2 regions of the Mesorhizobium sp. M0771 genome follow, and region 2 is predicted to be linked to the other one. Evidence: predicted binding sites of a transcription regulator. Region 2 holds the regulator's gene; the other holds the start of a gene.
The links. Region 2 encodes LexA, which represses DNA repair genes until DNA is damaged. Its sites were predicted from a motif close to TGTTCNNNNTGTGTTCNG; they were not measured.
Positions count from the first base shown of each region.

Region 1: uvrA (excinuclease ABC subunit UvrA) is a predicted target of LexA. The motif match lies at 6,059-6,076, and genes of this name have one in related genera.

Region 1 is NZ_JAMYPC010000006.1:167,620-178,438, forward strand. It holds gene NKI05_RS11905 (hypothetical protein) at 1-103, shown strand, start outside; gene NKI05_RS11910 (GGDEF domain-containing protein) at 196-1,341, opposite strand; gene NKI05_RS11915 (DUF72 domain-containing protein) at 1,657-2,460, opposite strand; gene NKI05_RS11920 (GNAT family N-acetyltransferase) at 2,489-2,953, opposite strand; gene uvrA (excinuclease ABC subunit UvrA) at 2,988-5,909, opposite strand; gene NKI05_RS11930 (hypothetical protein) at 6,693-6,914, opposite strand; partial or broken gene NKI05_RS11935 (ATP-dependent Clp protease proteolytic subunit) at 7,061-7,670, opposite strand; gene NKI05_RS11940 (SRPBCC family protein) at 7,700-8,167, opposite strand; gene NKI05_RS11945 (ArsR/SmtB family transcription factor) at 8,164-8,478, opposite strand; gene NKI05_RS11950 (hypothetical protein) at 8,612-9,013, shown strand; gene ssb (single-stranded DNA-binding protein) at 9,224-9,754, shown strand; gene NKI05_RS11960 (DUF2306 domain-containing protein) at 9,792-10,190, shown strand; gene NKI05_RS11965 (OsmC family protein) at 10,214-10,639, shown strand; gene NKI05_RS11970 (MarC family protein) at 10,650-10,819, opposite strand, start outside.
Region 2 is NZ_JAMYPC010000006.1:270,990-281,808, reverse strand. It holds gene moaC (cyclic pyranopterin monophosphate synthase MoaC) at 1-441, shown strand, start outside; gene NKI05_RS12500 (molybdopterin molybdotransferase MoeA) at 442-1,647, shown strand; gene NKI05_RS12495 (hormone-sensitive lipase) at 1,693-2,523, opposite strand; gene NKI05_RS12490 (AMP-binding protein) at 2,690-4,315, shown strand; gene kynA (tryptophan 2,3-dioxygenase) at 4,312-5,148, shown strand; gene kynU (kynureninase) at 5,254-6,501, opposite strand; gene NKI05_RS12475 (GntR family transcriptional regulator) at 6,670-7,434, shown strand; gene lexA (transcriptional repressor LexA) at 7,640-8,422, shown strand; gene NKI05_RS12465 (ComEC/Rec2 family competence protein) at 8,416-10,819, opposite strand, start outside.

The DNA.
Region 1 (10,819 bases), 100 kb from region 2:
TCTGCGCTCGCAAGGCTACCAGCAGGATGAGCTGATCGGCGAAATCACCAAGGTTTTCTACGTCGACCTCGACACTTACAACGAGATCGTCATAGCGGCCTAAAAGCGCGTCGCGCCTGAACGGCCTCATGCGACGCGCTTTGGGGTGTTGTTTTACGTGTGGTGAGGTTCAGGCCGGCTGAATATCAGCCCAGCCTACCCGGCGCGCCGGAAGGCGAGCACACGATTGCGGCCGCCGCGCTTGGCGCCGTAAAGCGCCTTGTCGGCGGCGCTGAGCACCTTGTCGAATTTGGTGCCGCCCTCGCTGCCGAAGGCGTAGCCGGCGCTGACCGTGCAGGAGAGCAGGCGGGTCTCGGTATCGATCCGGCGCATGGCAAAACTGGCCCGGATGCGCTCGGCTATGAATTCCACCTTTTCAGGCAAGGTGCGATCGAGCACCAATGCAAATTCCTCTCCGCCCATGCGCGCGGCGACATCGCCTGGCTGGAGATTGGCGGTCAAATCCTTGGCGAATAGTTTCAGCACCTCGTCGCCGGTGGCATGGCCGAACTCGTCATTTATGGCCTTGAAGCCGTCGAGATCGAACACGATCACGGCGGTGAAGGACCGGACCGGTGTTTTGCCGTGCAGGTCGAACAAAGCGCGCCGGTTGAGCAGTCCGGTCAGCGGATCGGTCAGCGCTTCGCGGCGATGATGCTGCGCCAAGCGTCCCTGGTTGAGCGCCAGCGAGAGCGCGCCGATGCCGGTCATGCAGGCGATGACGACGATGAGGCTGAAATCCTCGGCCCAGTTGCTCGGCGCATGGCCAAGCACCAGCCTGCCATCCCAGACAAGTGCACCGGAGCACAGCACGAAGGAAATTGCGGTGGCGGTGTAGAGCCCTGCAATGCCGAGGATCGGGGCCGGGAATTCCGTACGACCCTTCCAGTATTCATAGGCCGTCGCAAACAAAAGCAGCGCGGCGAAGGCATTCTCCAGCATGAAGCCCAGCCCGTCATAGCCAAGCGCCATCGGCGGCAAGGCGACTGCCAGCGAGACGCCGGCGCCGACAGCGATGCGCGGCAATGGCGAGCGGCCGGTCGTGAACTGATGGGCCGCGCCCAGCATGGTCGCGAAGCCGAGCAGCAGGAACGTGAAGCTGGCGAGGCCGAGCAGGCGTCCGGGCGCGTCGATATAGGCCTGGTAGGCGAAGGCGTCGGCGACGATCAGAAGCACGCTGACCGCCCAGGTCAGCAGGAATTTTTCCGAGCGCGCGGTAAGCCAAATGCCGAACAGCGTCAGGCCGAGGCAAGCGGCGGAAAACCCGACAGCCAACAGAAGGGAACTGTAGTCGAGCGACATGCCCTCGTCCTTGCGCGCGGCGGCCGGCCTCTAGAAAGGACCCGCACCGGATTTATGCAGGATGGAGGTATCGATAAGGTTACGATGCGCATAAGCTATCACGCTTCGGTTCATCGTAGCAATTCTGGGTTGAAACCCTTTTCAAGGGAAAGCGCTGACCGCTTTCCCGGGAAAACCGTTCCACACTTTTCCTGGAATTGCTCCTAATGCATGTCGCCCAGAAGTGTGCCGCGGTTCTGGGACAACGGCATGCATCAAGACAAAGACTTAAATCGCGTCGTATGAATCCGTTTCAGCGCGACGCGCTTTAACCGATCAGCTCACCCGCTTCATCAGCGCCATGGCGCCGAACGGCGCGCGCACCTTGCCCTCGGTGATGAAGTAGACGAACACGTCGCGCGGTTTCACCGGCGCGTCGAAAGTCGGATCGGCGCGCCGCAGATCTGCCGGCTGCTTGCCTTGCGCCCAGGTCTTCACCCGCGCTGCCCATTCGTCCAGGCCCTTCGGCGTATAGCAATCCGGATTGTCGTCGCTGCCGGTCTGCAGCCGCGCATAGATAAAATCGCCGGTGATGTCGGCGATACCAGGATATTTGGCATGGTCGGCATAGACGATCGCCGCCTTGTATTTGCGCGCCAGGCTCACAAATTCCGGCACGCTGAAACTGTCGTTGCGCACTTCCAGCGCATGGCGCAGCGCGACGCCATCCTGCTTTTCCGGCAGCAGCTTCAGGAAGGCCTCGAAATCGTCGGCGTCGAACTTTTTCGTCGGCGCGAACTGCCAAAGGATCGGGCCCAGCTTGTCGCCCAGCGCGGCAATGCCGGAGCCGAGGAAGCGCGTCATGGACTCGCCGGCTTCGCCAAGCACGCGCCGGTTGGTGACGAAGCGATTGCCCTTCAGCGAATAGACGAAACCGTCCGGCGCCTCGCCCGCCCATTTGACGAAGGTCGGCTCCTTGAAGCTGGAATAGTAGGTGCCATTGACCTCGATGCTCGGTACCTGGCGGGTGGCGTAACTTAGCTGTTTGGCCTTGGAAAGCTTGTCCGGGTAGAAAGACGTATCCCAGGGTTCGAAAGTCCAGCCGCCCATCCCGGCGCGGATTGTTCCTTGGCTGATCATCGTCTTCCTCCCAGTTCTAAAAATGCGGTCAGGCTATTTTTCCAATCGGTTTGATCATGTCGACCACGGTCCATCCGGGACGGTGGGGATTGGCTCGGCGGCCCGTTTCGTGGAAGCCATAGGCCGTATAGATCTCGATGTTCCGCTCCATGCGCGAATTGGTGTAGAGCCGCACCTCCGGCACACCCCATAGCCGCGCCTGTTCCTGGGCGAAGTCGAGCAGCGCGGTGCCGAGTTTCCTGCCCTGGAAAGCGGGGGAGACCGCGACGCTGAAGATCATCGCATGATCGGGATGGCGCTCAATAACGATCAGCCCGGCGAGTTCCGCGCCGCTCTCCAAGAGCCAGACCTCGCCACGCTCGATGCGTGGCGCATAGTCCTCGGTGACTGGGAGCGGCGGCGCGCCTAACAGGGGCGTGTAGTGCTCATAGGCGGTCTGCGTCAGCGAGACGACTGCGTCGAGATCACCGGCAAGCGCCTGTCGGACTGTCATTCAAAGCTCTCCAGGCGCCCGACCGGTCTGTCAGTTACTCCGCCGCTTCGCGCTTGCCTCCGGGCCGCCGCTCCAAAAGCTCCTTCAGGAACTGGCCGGTGTAGCTGCGCTTTTCGCGCACGATGGCTTCCGGTGTGCCCTGTGCCACCAGTTCGCCACCGCCATCGCCGCCTTCGGGGCCGAGGTCGAGCACCCAGTCGGCGGTCTTGATGACTTCGAGATTGTGCTCGATGACCACCACCGTGTTGCCCTGGTCGACCAGTTCGTGAAGCACTTCCAGCAACTTGGCGACGTCGTGGAAGTGCAGGCCGGTGGTCGGCTCGTCGAGGATGTAGAGCGTCTTGCCGGTCGCCTTGCGCGACAATTCCTTGGCGAGCTTGATGCGCTGCGCCTCGCCGCCCGACAGCGTCGTCGCCTGCTGGCCGATATGGATGTAGCCGAGGCCGACCTGCTTCAGCGTCTCCAGCTTGTCGCGCACCCCGGGCACGGCGGCAAAGAAATCGACGCCTTCCTCGACCGTCATGTCCAGGACGTCCGCGATCGACTTGCCCTTGAACACGACATCCAGCGTCTCGCGGTTGTAGCGCTTGCCGTGGCAGACGTCGCACGTGACGTAGACGTCGGGCAGGAAGTGCATCTCGATCTTGATGACCCCGTCGCCCTGGCAGGCCTCGCAGCGGCCGCCCTTCACGTTGAAGGAGAAGCGGCCCGGCTGATAGCCGCGGGCCTTGGCCTCGGGCAACCCGGCAAACCAGTCGCGGATCGGTGTGAAGGCGCCGGTGTAGGTGGCCGGGTTCGAACGCGGTGTGCGGCCGATCGGCGACTGGTCGATGTCGATGACCTTGTCGAGGAATTCGAGGCCCTCGATGCGGTCGTGATCGGCCGGATGCTCGCGCGAGCCCATGATGCGGCGCGACGCCGCCTTGAACAGCGTCTCGATCAGGAAGGTCGATTTGCCGCCGCCAGACACGCCGGTGACGGCGGTAAAAGTGCCGAGCGGGATTTCGGCAGTGACGTTCTTGAGATTGTTGCCGCGCGCGCCGACGATCTTCAGCCGGCGGTTTTTCTTGGCCTCGCGCCTGACACCGGGCGTGGCGACTTCGAGCGCGCCCGACAGATATTTACCGGTGATCGAGTTGGGATTGGCCATCACCTGCTGCGGCGTGCCCTGGGCGATGATCTCGCCGCCATGAATGCCGGCGGCCGGACCCATGTCTACGACATAATCGGCATGCAGCATGGCGTCCTCGTCATGCTCGACGACGATCACCGTGTTGCCGATGTCGCGCAGATGCTTGAGCGTGTCGAGCAGGCGGGCATTGTCGCGCTGGTGCAGGCCGATCGACGGCTCGTCCAGCACATAGAGCACGCCGGTGAGGCCGGAGCCGATCTGCGACGCCAGCCTTATGCGCTGGCTCTCGCCGCCCGACAGCGTGCCGGAATTGCGCGACAGCGTCAGATAGTCGAGGCCGACATCGTTGAGGAAGCGCAGGCGGTCACGGATTTCCTTGAGAACGCGCACCGCGATCTCGTTCTGCTGGTCGTTGAGATGTGGCGGCAGTTCGGTGAACCATTTGTCGGCGTTGCGGATCGACTGCTCGGTGACCTCGCCAATGTGTTTTCCGGCGATTTTGACCGCCAGCGCTTCCGGCTTCAGCCGGTAACCCTTGCAGACCGGGCAGGGCGTCGCCGACATGAAGCGCTCGATCTCCTCGCGCATCCAGGCGGATTCGGTTTCCTTCCAGCGCCGTTCGAGATTGGGAATGACGCCCTCGAACGTCTTGGTCGTCTTGTAGGAGCGCAGGCCGTCATCATATTGGAAGGTGACCTCGCGCTCGCCGGTGCCGCGCAGGACGGCTTCCTTGGCCTCTTCGGTCAGGTCTTTGAACTTGTCGCCGAGCTTGAAGCCATAGGCTTTGCCCAGCGCTTCCAGCGTCTGGGCGTAATAGGGTGAGGTCGACTTCGCCCACGGGCTGACGGCGCCGTCGCGCAGCGAGACGTTTTCGTCCGGCACGATCAGGCTGGCGTCGATGGCGCGCTGGTTGCCGAGGCCGTCGCAGGTCGGGCAGGCGCCGAACGGGTTGTTGAACGAGAACAGCCTGGGCTCGATCTCCGGAATGGTGAAGCCGGAAACCGGGCAGGCGAATTTTTCCGAGAACAGGATGCGCTCATGCGTCTCGTTCTTCGATTTGTTGACCGAGTCCTCGCCGGTCTGGCTGGCGTCGAGCGGCCGGTCGGCGAACTCGGCCACCGCCAGCCCTTCCGCCAGCTTGAGCGCCGTTTCGATGGAATCGGCAAGCCGTGTCGCCAGGTCGCCGCGCACGACGATGCGGTCGACGACGACATCGATGTCGTGCTTGTACTTCTTGTCCAACGCCGGCACATCGGCGATCTCGTAGAAGACGCCGTCGACCTTGACGCGCTGAAAGCCCTTCTTCTGCAGCTCCAGCAGTTCCTTGCGATACTCACCCTTACGGCCGCGCACGATCGGCGCCAGCAGGAAAAGGCGCGTGCCTTCCTCGACCGCCAGCACCCGGTCGACCATCTGTGAAACCGTCTGGCTCTCGATCGGCAGGCCGGTCGCCGGCGAATAGGGGATGCCGACGCGCGCGAACAGCAAGCGCATGTAGTCGTAGATCTCGGTGACGGTGCCGACCGTCGAACGCGGGTTCTTCGACGTGGTCTTCTGCTCGATCGAGATGGCCGGCGACAGGCCGTCGATCTGGTCGACATCCGGCTTCTGCATCATTTCGAGGAACTGGCGCGCATAAGCCGACAGGCTCTCGACGTAACGGCGCTGGCCCTCGGCATAGATGGTGTCGAAAGCAAGCGACGATTTGCCGGAGCCCGACAGGCCGGTCATGACGATCAGGCTGTCACGCGGCAGGTCGAGATCGACATTCTTTAGGTTGTGTTCGCGTGCCCCGCGAATGGAAAGGTATTTATGGTCGGCCATCGCCGGTCGCCGCCTCAGGTCTGGTGTCAGTGGGATCGGCGGGTTTTCCCGGCCATTCCCTATGTAGGTATTTTTGCCGCCACGTCGAGAGACGCCACACTTCTCGACCAAAGCCGTTTAACCGTCTTTCGCGCGAACGGGCAAGCGGAAAGAACAAAGACCGAACACGCTCCTGACAACGCTGTGCAGAAACTGACAAGGGTGTTTCAGAAACTGACCCTGACGTAAGCTCCCGACGATCACATTTTCCGTAACCGGCTATTCAAGGTTGACGCCGTCGAATCAGGGGCGCACTCTGCCGGAGTCAACGGAGCCGGCCGTCTTTGATGGCCTCGCCGCCCATAGCGGCCTGCGAGACGCCGCAGGTTTTTGCGATTTGTGCTTCGGATTGACACCAGTCGCAACGGACATAGGAGCGGAGCATGACGCCACCGGATAGTCCCTTGAGGCTCCACCTGCTAGTGGAGCCGCGGCGGGCATAAGTGCCAGGTAGTTTCAAGGCATTGGAGTGTATGCGTCCAAACGAACGCATCGCGTCAGTCCAACAAACCACCAGACAAACCGTGACCTGCCGAATCCCACAAAAATCAGAGACGGCTAGTCGGATCGTCGGCTGAATGCCGCGAAGCATCCGAAATCAAAGTCGGTATAACACTACCGGCAGTTTGGATTTGGAATCCAAAAAAAGCCCCGACCGTTAGCGGAAGCAACGGCGGGGCTGTTCTTTTGCGAGGAAGTCGTCGGCGCAGGCTTTCTCTCCCGTATAGTAGCTGGGAGAAGGGGCTACCGGCGCGGCGGCTTGATCCCACCCGTGCCGACATCGACAGTGATGCTGCCGGAAATCCTGACATCGGTGTCGCCGATCTTGAACGTGCCGTTCTCGACGGCAGGCAGCGCGTCGTCCGGCTCCGGCTGCGGCGCGGGCTTGGCGATGCGGTAGTCGCCGGCCACGCCGGGCAGGGCGCCTTTCCGCGACGTGCTGGTGCTGCCCCCGGCAAAGGCCATGCTCGATGTCGCCGCCGTGATGGCAATGGCTATGGTCAGTCTGTTCAGGTGGTAGCGCATGGCAAGACTATAGTGCCGCGCTCAAGGCGAGGCCAGACCAGCGGCGTTGAAATTGAGGGAACACCGGCCTGCATTCAATCCGCCGATCAGGCCGCTGCCTGCTTGCGGGTGTCGAAGACGTGGTCGACGAGGCCCCAGTCCTTGGCCTCCTTCGCGGTCATGAAGAAATCGCGGTCGAGTGTGCGTTCGACCTCTTCGTGGGTGCGGCCGCAATGGTGAGCGTAGAGGTCGGCCATGTGCCGCTTGGTGCGCAAAATGCCTTCGGCATGGCGCTGGATGTCGGAGGCCTGGCCCTGGAAGCCGCCCAGAGGCTGGTGCAGCACGATGCTGGCATTGGGCAGCGCGATGCGCCGCCCCGGCGTTCCCGCCATCAGCAGGAAGGAGGCCATCGACGCGGCAAAGCCCATGCACACGGTCGACACCGGGCAGCTGACATATTGCATCGTGTCGTAGATGGCGAAGCCGCTGGTCACCACGCCGCCCGGCGAGTTGATGTAGAGCGAGATCTCCTTGTCGGGATTGTCCGATTCCAGCGACAGGAGCTGGGCGCAGACCAGCGCCGACATGCCGTCATTGATCTCGCCATTGACGAAGATGATGCGCTCGCGCAGCAGCCGCGAGAAAATGTCGAAAGGCACGTTCGCCGCGGCTCGATTGCTCGATCACCATCGGCACCAGATTGGCAAAGCCGCTCATCTCATTGTCTCCGTTTTGATTTTTCCGGGTCAGGCAGCGCGCAGCAACAGGCGTGGCGCGTTGGCGGCGACAGGCGGTTTGGGCTTGTATGCGCGCAGCCAGAGCCGGCAGCCGGCGCCGGCCATCGCGACCGCAGGCGTCAGGACAAACCCGTCATGGACGATGCGCAGATGCGTGCCGCCGGAAACGGTGCGGGCGAGTGTGAAGGTGACGATGCTCTCCAGCTCCTCGCGGTTGGCGTCGCCGGAACGCTCGCGCCAGGAATAGCGCAGCAGGCGCCCCGGTTCGGCATCGAGCACTTCGCACTCGATCGGCTTCTCAGGCCCGGCAAAGGCAAAGCGGCTGCCGGTTTCCGGATTGATGTCGTTCGGCATCATCCATTCCGCCAAGAGGTCCGGCACGGTCAGTGCCCGCCACACTTTTTCCGGTGCGTCCGGCAGATCGCATTCGAAGGCGAGGGCATCCTTGGCGGTCTGCGTCTGCTTTTCGTCGGTCATTGGTCCATGTCCTTCAAAACGGCCTTCAGTCTTTCGATGCGCTCCGGCCAGAATGCGCGGTAGCGTTCGATCCAGCCGAGCAGCGGCTCGAGCCCTTGCGGATCGGCGCGATAGTAGGCGTTGCGGCCGGCGCGTCTTTCGCTGACCAGGCCTGCGCCGCGCAGCACGGCAAGGTGCTGCGACACCGCCGGCTGCGACACGCTCATGCCGGTGCGCAACTCCGACACGCTCATCTCGCCGGAAGTCAGCCGCTCGTAGACGGCGCGTCGCGTCGGGTCGGCCAGGGCGCGAAAAATCTCTGCTTCGATCATGGCAAAAGCATAAGTCGATACTTATCGATTTGGCAAGGGGTGTTTTGAATGCCGCGTATTGATTGGATCCTGCCGGGCCTCTAAGCCGTGGGGAACAAGATGGGCCGATCATCGCGAGGCAGGAGTAGTATTTATGAATTCCAACGTCGATCTTTCGTCCGCCGAGAACCTCAACGAGGCTCTGAGGCTCTATCGCCGCCTCGTACTCGGTATAGGAGCGATCGCCGTCATCGGTTTCGTGGCCGTGATCTTGTTGGCCAAGCTGGGTACGGCGCTATCCCCGCCATACGGGATTTACATCTTCGGCGAAGGATTGGGGACCTGGGGCCTGATCGCGGTGGTAGCGGCGCTCGTCGCTCAGGTGTGGTGGCACGGGCGCGCGATCGGGAAATTGCTGAATGACCCGGCTCTGAAATCTGAACCTGCAGTCGGGCTGATGTCGGCGCCAACCGTGATCGCACAGCGCGCCCATGGCATGGGCATGGAGTGGAGCGGCTTTTTCGGTCCGTTGCCACCAGCTAAAAAACGGCGCTGACGACACCGCTTCTCGCCCCTGCGTGTCAGCTAAATCCACGCGCCCGCGTCGGCGATTGCTGCCATTCCTTGACAATCCGTGGTTAACAGTATAGGAACGAAAAGGGAACAAAAACCTTGTGGGAAAAGCCAGCCGCGGCAAGCCAGGATTGTGCGCGGCCTGTAAGGTGAACGACTTGAAATTTGTTTCGGATGAGCACGGAGAAGTGTCATGGCGGGTAGCGTCAACAAGGTCATTCTGGTCGGTAACCTCGGCGCGGACCCTGAAATCCGCCGCCTGAATTCCGGTGATCCGGTCGTCAACATCCGCATCGCCACGTCGGAAAGCTGGCGCGACAAGAACTCCGGCGAGCGCAAGGAAAAGACCGAATGGCACAACGTGGTCATTTTCAATGACCAGATCGCCAAGGTCGCCGAGCAGTACCTGAAGAAGGGCATGAAGGTTTACGTCGAAGGCCAGCTGCAGACACGCAAATGGCAAGACCAGACCGGCGCCGACAAGTACACGACCGAAGTCGTGCTGCAGAAATTCCGCGGCGAGCTGCAGATGCTCGATTCTCGCGGCGAGGGCGGCGGTCAGGTCGGCAACTATGCCGGCGGCGGCGCGAGCCGTGGCTCGGATTTCGGCCAGTCTGGCCCCAATGAGAGCTTCAACCGCGGCGGCAATAGCGGTGGCGGCGGTTCCAAGGGCGGCGGTGGCGGCGGCTCGTCGCGCGAACTGGACGACGAAATCCCGTTCTGAGCTGACGATAGTCAGCGATATCTGAGGAGAGGGTGCGATGTCGCTCGGACCGCTTCTATCGGCGCGCCCTCCCATTCCATGGCACGCCTTCGCGGCCCTTGCCGCGCTGGCCGTTGGCGCTACGCAACTGGCGCTGCCGAAAGGCACGACGCGTCATCGTGTCGTCGGCTATGCCTGGGCGGCGCTGATGATGGTCGTCGCCATCTCCAGTTTCTGGATCCAGCAGATACGCCTCGTCGGTCCGTTCAGCCCGATCCATCTCTTGTCGATTTTAGTGTTGATCGCCGTGCCGCTTGCGGTCTGGCACGCGCATATGCATCGGGTCGCCAAACATCGCAGGGTGATGATATCGCTGTATGTTTTCGCCCTGATCGGCGCCGGCGTGTTCACGCTGCTGCCGGGGCGGATCATGCACACGGTCGTCTTCGGCCAGTGACGCTTTCTGAAAGGAAGATTGCCGTGAAAGCACGGATTAAATGGGTCGAGGAGCGCACCTTCGTCGGCGAGTCCGGCAGCGGCCACAAACTGGTGCTGGGGACCGCCCCCGGGCCGGAAGGCAAGACGCCAGGTCCGAGCCCGATGGAGCTGGTGCTGATCGGCACCGGCGGCTGCTCGGCCTATGATGTCGTCCACATCCTCGAAAAAGGCCGCGAGGCGATCGAGGACTGTGTTGTAGAACTCGACGCCGACCGGGCCGAAACCGACCCCAAAGTCTTCACCCGCATCCATATGCATTTCATCGTCACGGGCCAGGCGCTGTCGCGCGACAAGGTCCAGCGCGCCATCAACCTGTCGATCGAGAAATACTGCTCGGCCTCGGCCATGCTGGCCAAGACGGCTGTCATCACTCACGATTTCGAGGTCGTCGATACGGCGGTGGAGTAGGGGCTGCCGCTTACCCCGCCATCAGCGCCTTGATGCCATCCGCGACGAACTGAACCGCAAGCGCGGCCAGGATGACGCCGAGCAGGCGGGTTAGGATCGAGCGGCCGGTCTGGCCGAGGATGCGGTCGATGCGCTCCGACAGCACGAACACCAGATAGGTGATGGCAAGGCAGACGAAGA
Region 2 (10,819 bases):
AACATGGTCGATGTCGGCGAGAAGGCGGAGACGACGCGCACGGCGGTCGCCGAGGGCTTTGTCTCGATGCGGGCCGAAACCCTGAAGATGATCCTCGACGGCGACGCCAAGAAGGGCGATGTGCTGGGTACCGCGCGCATTGCCGGCATCATGGCTGCCAAGAAAACGCATGAGCTGATCCCACTCTGCCATCCGCTGCTTTTGACCAAGGTGTCGGTCGACATCGAACCGGACACCACGCTGCCCGGCCTCAGGGTCACCGCGCTCGCCCGCGTCACCGGCAAGACCGGGGTCGAGATGGAGGCGCTGACCGCGGCATCTGTCGCATGCCTGACCATTTACGACATGGCCAAGGCGGTCGACCGCGCCATGGTGATTTCCGGTATAAAGCTGGTGGAAAAGACCGGCGGCAAGTCCGGCGACTACAAGGCGGGTTCGTAAATGGCGCTGGTTCCAGTCGCCGAGGCGCTTCAACGCCTACTCGACGGCGCTGTGGCGTTGCCCGGTGAAAGCGTCGCGCTGGCGGATGCGGCCGGCCGGGTGCTGGCGGAGCCGGTCGTGGCGCTGCGTACCCAGCCGCCTTTCAATGCATCTGCCATGGACGGCTATGCCGCACGGGCGCAGGATGTGGCGACCCTCCCGGCGAGGCTTTCGGTGATCGGCACGGCGCCTGCAGGGCGCGGCTTTGACGGCGCTGTCGGCAAGGCGGAAGCCGTGCGCATCTTCACCGGCGCGCCGCTGCCTGAAGGCGCAGACACCATCGTCATCCAGGAAAATGTTCGCGATCTCGGCGGTGGCCGGATCGAGGTCACCGAACCGACGGCGAAGAACCGCAACATCCGCCGCCTTGGACTGGATTTTGCCCAAGGCGACGTGCTGCTGGAGAAAGGCCGCGTGCTCGATCCGGCTGCATTGTCGCTGGCGGCGTCGGCCAATCATCCCCGGTTGAACGTGGTGCAACGGCCGCTGGTCGCCATCATCGCCACCGGCGACGAATTGCTGCCACCGGGCAGCGAACCTGGCCCCGACCAGATCATCTCGTCCAACGCCTATGGCGTCGCTGCTGTGGCGCAGTCGGTCGGCGCCCGCGCCCTCGATCTCGGTATAGCGGCCGATCGCAAGGAAGCGATCGCGGCGCTGGTGACAAAGGCGGTCGATGCGAAAGCCGACGTCATCGTCACGCTCGGCGGCGCCTCGGTCGGCGACCATGATCTCGTTCATGACGTGCTGACCGGCGAAGGCATGAACCTCGACTTCTGGAAGCTCGCCATGCGCCCGGGCAAGCCGCTGATGTTCGGGCGGCTGGGCGATATCAGGTGCATCGGCCTGCCCGGCAATCCGGTGGCGAGCCTGGTCTGCTCGCAATTGTTCCTGAAGCCGCTGTTGGCGCAGCTCGGCGGCCGTCCCCACCGGCAGGACATCCGCCAGGCTCAGCTTGGCGCCGCGATGCCGGCCAATGATCTAAGGCAAGACTATGTGCGCGCCGTGGTCCGGGAAGAAGCCGGCGCATTGGTGGCGACACCATTCGGCATCCAGGATTCCTCGATGCTGAGAATGCTGGCCGACGCCAACGGCCTGATCGTGCGCGAGCCCTTCGCTCCGGCGGCAGAAGCAGGCGCCGCTTGCAGCGTTCTGATGTTGCGCTGAAGGTCGCGGATCCAAACCGTTAATTCCAAGAGACAAGACTGGTTGTTACTCCGCCAGCAATGTCCGCGTCAGCGGATGTGTCGGATCGGCAAGCCCGTCGACGATGCTGAAATGATGCCGGTCCGGCTCGACCACTGTGCTGGTCGTGGCGCCGAGGCCGATCCAGATGTTGGCAAGCAGCGCATTCTGGCGCAGGAACTCCGCCCGCTCACCGCCGCCGGCCCAGCAGGTGATGCGTGCGCCATCCATCGGGCGCAGCAGCGCCGGGCTTTCGGCCAGTGCTTCCGCTTCATCGATGGCCAGTGTCCCATTCATCCCGGTGCGCATGATTGGCCGCAGGTCATGGACGCCGGAGATCGAGACGACATTGCGCACGCGGCCCGCCACATCGGCGGCCAGGGGTGTCGTTGTCGTCACCATCCTGGAGGCGAGATGGCCGCCGGCGGAATGCCCGGTCAGCATCACCGGCCCGCCGACCATCGTCGCCGCCTTGCCGATCGCCGCCGCGATTTCCCTGACGATGCCGGAAATGCGTATGTCGGGACAAAGCGTGTAAGTCGGCATTGCCACGGCAAAGCCATTGGCAACCGCGCCGTTGGCCAGATGCGACCATGGCTTGTTGTCGAACGCCTTCCAGTAACCGCCATGGATGAAGACGACGAGCCCTTTGGGCATGACATCGGGAAGGAACAGATCGAGCCTGTTGCGCGGGCTGTCGCCATAGGCGATGTCGAGCTTGGCCCGACCGGACGCCGACATTGTGTCGCGAAAAGCCTGTGCCGGTGTGTCCCACGCGGCCGGCCAGCGATTGCTGCCGGCAATGTTGTCGCCGTTGGCGTAGGCATTGTCCCAATCGGCAACACGATGTTGGAGCATCTGCATCCCTCCCGGATGGCTTCAGTTCAGTCGACAGGAATGGCCGCCGAACAGGGCGGCGTCAATCCTGCGACCTAAAAACATTTTAGGCTTGAAACAAATTTCGACTGGTGCGATCCTGCGCCTTGTTCAGCCATGGGCGCGAGGCAGACAGGGGCAGCCGAAAATGCTTGGGCCATCAGCGCATATCGACACATTCACGCGCGACAACCTGCCGCCGCCGGAGCAATGGCCGGAGTTTTTGCTCGACGGCTTCGACTATCCCGACCACATAAATGCCGGCGTCGAATTGACCGACAGGCTGGTCGAAAAAGGGTTCGGCGACCACACCGCGCTGATCGGCAATGGCCGCCGCCGCACCTACAAGGAACTGTCCGACTGGACCAACAGGCTCGCCCATGCCCTGGTCGAGAATTATGGCGTCAAGCCGGGCAACCGGGTGCTGATCCGCTCGGCCAACAACCCGGCCATGGTCGCCTGTTGGCTGGCCGCCACCAAGGTTGGCGCGGTGGTCGTCAACACCATGCCGATGCTGCGCGCCGGCGAACTCGCCAAGATCGTCGACAAGGCGGAAATCACGGTTGCGCTTTGCGATACAAGGCTGATGGACGAGATGACCGCCTGCGCCAAGGGCAGTGCGTATCTCAAGCAGGTCATTGGCTTCGACGGCACGGCCAACCATGACGCGGAACTCGACCGCGCCGCCCTCGACAAGCCGGTCACCTTCACTGCCGTCAACACCGGCCGCGACGATGTCGCCCTGCTCGGCTTCACCTCCGGCACCACCGGCGTGCCGAAGGCGACGATGCATTTCCACCGCGACCTGCTGATCGTCGCCGACGCCTATGCCCGCGAAATCCTGGAGGTGACGCCCGACGACATCTTCGTCGGCTCCCCGCCCCTTGCCTTTACCTTCGGTCTTGGCGGGCTCGCCATCTTCCCGCTGCGTTTCGGCGCCGCGGCGACGTTGCTGGAACAGGCGACGCCACCCAACATGATCCACATCATCGAGACCTACAAAGCGACCATTTCCTTCACCGCTCCAACCGCCTATCGGGCCATGCTCAAGGCCATGGATCAAGGCGCTGACCTGTCCTCGCTGCGCGTCGCGGTTTCGGCGGGCGAGACGCTGCCGGCGCCTGTCTTCGAGGAATGGACTGAGAAGACCGGCAAGCCGATCCTCGATGGGATCGGCGCCACCGAGATGCTGCATATCTTCATCTCCAACCGCTTCGACGACATGAAGCCGGCCTCCACCGGCAAACCAGTCGGCGGCTATCTGGCACGCATCGTCGATGACGAGATGCGGGAGTTGCCGCGCGGCTCTGCTGGCCGGCTGGCGGTGCGCGGCCCGACCGGCTGCCGCTACATGGCCGATGCCAGGCAAAAGGACTATGTCCGCGACGGCTGGAATCTCACCGGCGATACGTTCACGCAGGACGAGGATGGCTTCTTCCACTTCGCCGCGCGTTCCGACGACATGATCGTCAGCGCCGGCTACAACATCGCCGGCCCCGAGGTCGAAGCGGCGCTGCTCTCGCATCCCGACGTCGCCGAATGCGCGGTGACCGGCGCCGAGGACGGTGAACGCGGCCAGATCGTCGAGGCGCATATCGTGCTTGTGCAAGGTGTTTCGCCGGACGCATTGACCGTCAAACGCCTGCAGGACCACGTCAAGGCAACGATCGCGCCCTACAAATATCCGCGTTCGGTGAAGTTCATCGACGCCTTGCCCAAAACCCAGACCGGCAAGATCCAGCGCTTCCGGTTGCGCGCGGAGAAGATCAATTGATTAAGCCGCACGATCCGGCGTCCGATGGCGCGCAGATGTCGTTCAAGGAGCGGATGTCCTACAGCGACTATCTGCAGCTGGACAAGGTGCTCGATACGCAGGCGCCGCTGTCTTCTGCCCATGACGAGATGCTGTTCATCATCCAGCATCAGACATCCGAATTGTGGATGAAACTGGCCCTCCACGAGATCGGCGCCGCGATCCTCTCGATCCGCGCCGACCGCCTCGAACCGAGCTTCAAGATGCTGTCGCGTGTCGCGCGCATCTTCGAGCAGCTCAACAATGCCTGGGACGTGCTGCGCACGATGACGCCCAGCGAATACACCGAGTTTCGCGACGCGCTCGGCCAATCCTCGGGCTTCCAGTCCTGGCAGTACCGCGCCATCGAGTTCATGGCCGGCAACCGCAACCTAGCCATGCTCGGGCCGCACAAGCACCGGCGCGACCTTACGGACAGGCTGGAAGCGATCCTGGCCACGCCGTCGCTCTACGACGAGGCGCTTCTGCTTTTGGCGCGCAATGGCTTCGACATCGGCGCCGATGCCGGGCGCACGGACTGGCGCGAGACGCGCGGTGAGAACGAAGACGTGCTGGCTGCCTGGCAAACCGTCTACCGCGACCCGCAGCGCTACTGGATGCTCTACGAACTGGCCGAGAAGCTGGTCGACTTCGAGGATTACTTCCGCCGCTGGCGCTTCAACCACGTCACAACGGTCGAGCGCATCATCGGCTTGAAGCGCGGCACCGGCGGCACCTCAGGCGCCTCCTATCTGAAGAAGATGCTGGAGGTCGTGCTGTTTCCGGAGCTCTGGACGGTCCGCACCCGGCTCTAGAGCATTTCACCGTTTAACGGAAACGGCGAAATGCTCTAGCTCTTTGATTGACGCAATTTCGGACGGAAAACCGCTTCACACTTTTCCTGAAATTGCTCTGGTTTCTCACGTAACCGCGGTCTTCACCGCGAAGCGGGCGTCCTGCCAGGCGCCGGTGCGCAGAATATCCTCCAGGACTTCGACCGCCTGCCAGACATCGCCATATCCGACATAGAGCGGCGTGAAGCCGAAACGGATGGTCGACGGCGCCCGGAAATCGCCGATCACGCCGCGCTCGATCAGCGCCCGCATCACCTGATAGCCATGCGGGTGGAGGAACGACACCTGGCTGCCGCGCTGGCTGCCGTCGCGAGGACTTTCCAGTTCAAGCCGGTAGGCGCCGCATCTGGCTTCGACGAGCTGGATAAACAGGTTGGTCAGCGCGATGCTTTTTCTGCGCACCGCCGCCATGTCGACGTCGTTCCAGATATCGAGCGCGCCCTTGAGCGCCCGCATCGACAGCACCGGCTGCGTTCCGCACAGGAAGCGGCGGATGCCGCTGCCGACGGCAAAGCCCTGCTCGAAGGCAAAGGGCCGCGCATGGCCCCACCAGCCGCTGAGCGGCTGGCTGATATCACCATGGTGGCGCTCGGCCGCGTAGATGAAGGCCGGCGAGCCCGGGCCGCCATTGAGGTATTTGTAGGTGCAGCCGACGGCGAAATCGGCATTGGCACGGTCAAGTTCGACCGGCAAGGCGCCGGCCGTGTGGCAGAGATCCCAGATGATCAGCGCGCCGGCGTCATGTGCCTTGCGCGTCAGCGCCGCCATGTCGCGCAACTGGCCGGATTTGTAGTTGACGTGGTTGACCAGGATGACGGCAACGCTGTCGTCGATCAGCTCCTCGATTGCGGCCGCGTCGACGCCCTCCAGCCGCAGCCGCGTTCCCGGCCGGGTCGAGGCGACGCCTTCGGCCATGTAGAGGTCGGTCGGGAAACTGTCGCCCTCGGCAACGATGACCGACCGATCCGGCCGCATGCCGAGCGCTGCGTGCAGCAGCTTGTAGATGTTGATCGAGGTTGTGTCGCAGACCACCGTCTGCCCATCAGCCGCGCCGATCAGTCGCCCGAGCTGATCTCCGAGTTCCACCGGCATGTTGAACCAGCCGGCGGTGTTCCAGGCGCGAATGAGGTCGTGCGCCCATTCCTGCGTGGCGGCCTGCTGCAGTTCGCTGAAGACGACCGCTGACGCGGCGCCCAGGGAATTGCCGTCGAGATAAATCACGCCTTGCGGCAAGACAAAGCGTTCACGCATGGAGCGCAGCGGATCGGCGGCATCCATTGCTTCGATTGTAGCGAGATCGGGTGTCGTGCTCATGATCCGGCGCCCCTCCATGGACAAACGCGCGCGGCGGAGCCTGCCGCCCAAACATGCCGGCGATCTTGAGTGGTCGCCCTTGAACTGTCAAACATTATATATAATTCACCCACTGAAAGGCTTTGATATATAATGATCCGCCCGAGCGTTTATGTCTGATGGATCACGATGCTGGATGACGAGCAGACCTCGAAGACGGAAGTGGCCTATCGCCTGCTCAGGCGCGATATTCTTGCGACCCGGCTGGCGCCTGCCGCGCCGTTGAAGCTGAGCACGCTGCGCAACACCTACGGCATCGGCTGGACGCCGTTGCGCGAGGCGCTGTCGCGGCTGGAGGCGGAACGGCTTGTGACCGCCATCAGCAACCGCGGGTTTGCGGTCGCTCCCGTCTCTCGGGCGGAGCTCGAGGATTTGGCGCGTGCGCGGCTGGTGGTCGAACTGCCCCTGCTGGTGGAATCGATCGAGAAGGGCGACCGTGAGTGGGAAGACGCGGTCGTTGCCGCCCACTATCGTCTCTCACGGTGCGGGTCTGTTCTCGACGATCCATCGGATGATGCGGTCGACGCGTGGTACGAAAAACACGATGCCTTCCATGCGGCGCTGCTCAGTGCCGCGACATCCAGCTGGCTGCTGCGCTTCAATGCAACGATTTCCGACCAATTGCATCGCCATCACCGCTTTCTGGGTCTGGCCCCGACGCTGCGCGCCGCCGCCGGCCGCACGGACGGACACCGGAAGGCCGTGGCGGCCCTGCGCGACGCCGTGGCGATCGAACACCATACCGCCCTGATGGAAGCGGCCCTCGATCGCGACGTCGAACGTGCGAAAACTCTGATGACCGCTCACATCGGCTACACGCTGCGGGTCTATGCCCAGAGAGAACCCCGCGCGGATGCTGCGCAGCCCCGTCCGAAAAGGAAGCGGCGATCGTAGCCGACGACGCAGGGCACTTTGTCTTCGTTTCACCCCGTTGCTGGCAACTGGGCGCAGGCGGCGCTCGCAGCGCCGAACGTTACGCTGAACAAAACGTCAACACATTCATTAAACTTTAAAAGGTTGCGGAACACAACTGGAACAGATAGTGTTTGTTCTGGGTTTGTTTTTTCTGATTCTGGTTTCAGAACCCTTGGGGGCCGCGATGCTGACGCGCAAACAACATGAGCTTCTGATGTTCATCCATGAACGCCTGAAGGAGAGCGGAATCCCGCCGTCCTTCGACGAGATGAAGGAAGCGCTCGACCTCGCCTCCAAGTCCGGCATCCACCGCCTGATCACGGCGCTTGAGGAGCGCGGTTTCATTCGCCGGCTGCCGAACCGGGCGCGCGCGCTGGAAGTGCTGCGGCTGCCCGACTCGATCGCACCAGGCCTCAATGCGGCGAGGAAGTTTTCGCCGAGCATCATTCAGGGCAGTCTTGGTCAAACCGGCCAAGGGCAAGGCGGCCAAGGACAAGGCGCGTTGGGCCAAGGCGGTCTCGGCCGCCAGATCAAGCCGGGCTCGCCGTCGCGTTCGATGTCGGCCGGCAATGACGATGCCGTTTCCGCGATTTCAATCCCGGTTATGGGACGCATCGCCGCCGGCGTGCCGATCGACGCCATCCAGCATCAGACCCATTCGATCTCGGTGCCGCCCGATATGATCATGGGCGGCGAACACTACGCGCTCGAGGTCAAGGGCGATTCGATGATCGAGGCCGGCATTTTCGATGGCGACACGGTCATCATCCGCAATGCCGACACAGCCAGCCCCGGCGAGATCGTGGTGGCGTTGGTCGACGATGAGGAAGCGACCCTGAAACGCTTCCGCCGCAAGGGCGCCTCGATCGCCCTGGAAGCCGCCAACCCGGCCTACGAGACCCGCATTTTTGGACCGGACAGGGTGAAGGTGCAGGGCAAGCTTGTCGGATTGATCCGGCGCTACTGAGCCGGCTTGGGTTTGTACTTTTCACGCTGGTTGTAAGGCGGCAGGCCGCGCGCTTCGCGGGAGAAGCGGCGTTGCTCGTGCCAGGGGCGATACGGCTTGTCGACGGCGAAGCGGATGGTTGGCGCTGCAGCTGCCGATTGCGGATCGAAGAAGACGGCGGCGCTGCCGTCGCGGGCCAGCTGTTTCTTCGTCACGACCAGCACCAGCGGGTCGCGGCACGGATTGTAGGCGGTGGCGTCATCGATGACGATCAGGCTCGCGAAGGCACAGGCCGGCCGCGCCGTCTTGCGGTCTTTCGCAAGCGCTACAATGGCTCCGGAAGGGTGCCGGGCGATACAGAGATCGCCGGTGCAATAGAAGGGCGAGCCGGGCGGCAGATCGAGCGGATCGAGATCGAACCGCGTATCTGTTGCCTCGAAAATCTCAGGTGGGATAATGGTTTCGGCCCGCAGCGCCCGTTTCCAATTGTCCGTGGTGAATTCGTTGGAGCGTTCGCGGTTGAGGGCGAGTTCGCCGCCACCGATCGGCATGGCCACCAGATGCGCATCCTCGGATATGAGCACGTCTGGCGTAAGCACCTGCGGCACCGTCAACAGGCCGGCCAGCGCGAAAGGCACGGCCGCCAACCTGAGCCAGGTGGTGGCCATGGTGGCGATGACGAGGGCGACCGCCACCAACAGCACCGAGCGGATGGAGATCAGCCCGACGGCGTCGACCGGCGAGCGCTCGGAAATCCAGGCCGATATAGCGATCATCGCCATCAGACCTTTGCCCATCACATAGAGGAACGGCCCGTCGGCGCCGAACGGCATCGCCAGTGCGCTGAGCACGGCAAAGGGCATGACGATCAACGAAACAATCGGCATCACGGCCAGATTGGCGATCAGGCTGAGCGGCGACACACGCTGAAAATGCCAGATGGCGAACAGCAAGGTTGCACTGCCGGCGATGATCGAGGTCATTGCGAGGCCGCCCATGGCCAGCGCGAATTTTCGCGACAGGAAGCCGACGAAGGAGCGCTTTGCCGGCGGCGTTCTCACCTTGTCGGCGCGGTAATCGGCCCAGCCGGCATAGGCGCCGACAAGGGCGGCGGTGGCGGCAAACGACATCTGGAAGCTGGGACCGACCACCTCGTGCGGCGACACCAGGATGACGGCAATGGCGGAGATCGCCAGATTGCGCATGGTGAGTGCGGCGCGATCAAACAGCACGGCGACAAGCATGACCGCCAGCATGATGAAGCTGCGCTCGGCGGCAACCACGACGCCTGAAATAACGAGATAGGCGGCGATCGAGACAAGCGCTGCCGCGGCCGCATATTTCTTCACCGGCCGGCGCGAAGAGAAAACGGGAAACAGCGCAAAGGCGCCACGCAGCAACGCCATGATGGTGCCGGCAACCAGCGCCATGTGCAGGCCGGAGATGGAGATGATGTGGTAGATGCCGGTGCGCCGCATCGCTTCGTTGACCTCGTCGTTGACCTCGTCCGGGATGCCGGCGCGCACGCCGACAATCAGCGCCGCGGCAATCTCGCCTTCGGCGCCGCCGATCTTGCCCCTGATATGGTCGGCAATGTTTTCGCGCGCGTTCTCGATTGCCGAGGAGAGCCGTGCGGTCAGCGGCGGCGGTCCCTGCGTAGCAATGGTTTTCGGATTGCCGAGAAAGAAGCCGCTGCCGCCGATACCGGTGAAATAGCTGTCGAAGGAGAAATCGTAGCTCTCCGGCCGCACCGGACCGGTCGGCGGCAACAGCCTGGCATAGCCGGTGATCAGGGAGCCGGCGGTCATATCGGCGGGAACGGTCCGCGCCGAGAGCCTGACCCGCTCCGGGGCGTAGCGCAGCTCGGGGTAAGCGGTCGAAACCACGTCGAGCGTCAGCCTGATGCGGCCGCTTTCCATCTGTTCGAGACTGACGACGCGGCCGGTCAGCCGTGTCTGAATCTCGGAGCCGAGCATCTGCGTTCCGGCGCGCCAGGTCTCGACCTTGGCGGCGACGACGCCGAGCGCGCACAGCATCGCGGCCATGCAGAACAGATGCGTCCTCGGCCGCGATCGCGTGGCGACAGCGCAACATGTCGCCAGCACCACAATGGCGATTGGCTGCGCAAAGCCCGGCTCGCCGGCCAGCGAGAAGTAGACGATGACGCCGGCTGCCAGGAAAACCGGGACCAGCAGGAAGGCGACGCCCCGGTCGAGCTCCGTGTCGGCAGCCACGGCAAGGCTGCGGCGGAGCGCGGGCCATGACGGGCGGCGAAGCCGTCTGCGCAGTCGGGCGATAGATCCGGGCGCTGTGACTTGCGCCGGCAACGCGTCACCGGGCAGCGCGGGCGCTATGCCGGGATGCGGCTCAGGCAGCGCGAGGGGCAGCGGCTCGGCATAGGGACTATCGGCAAACAGC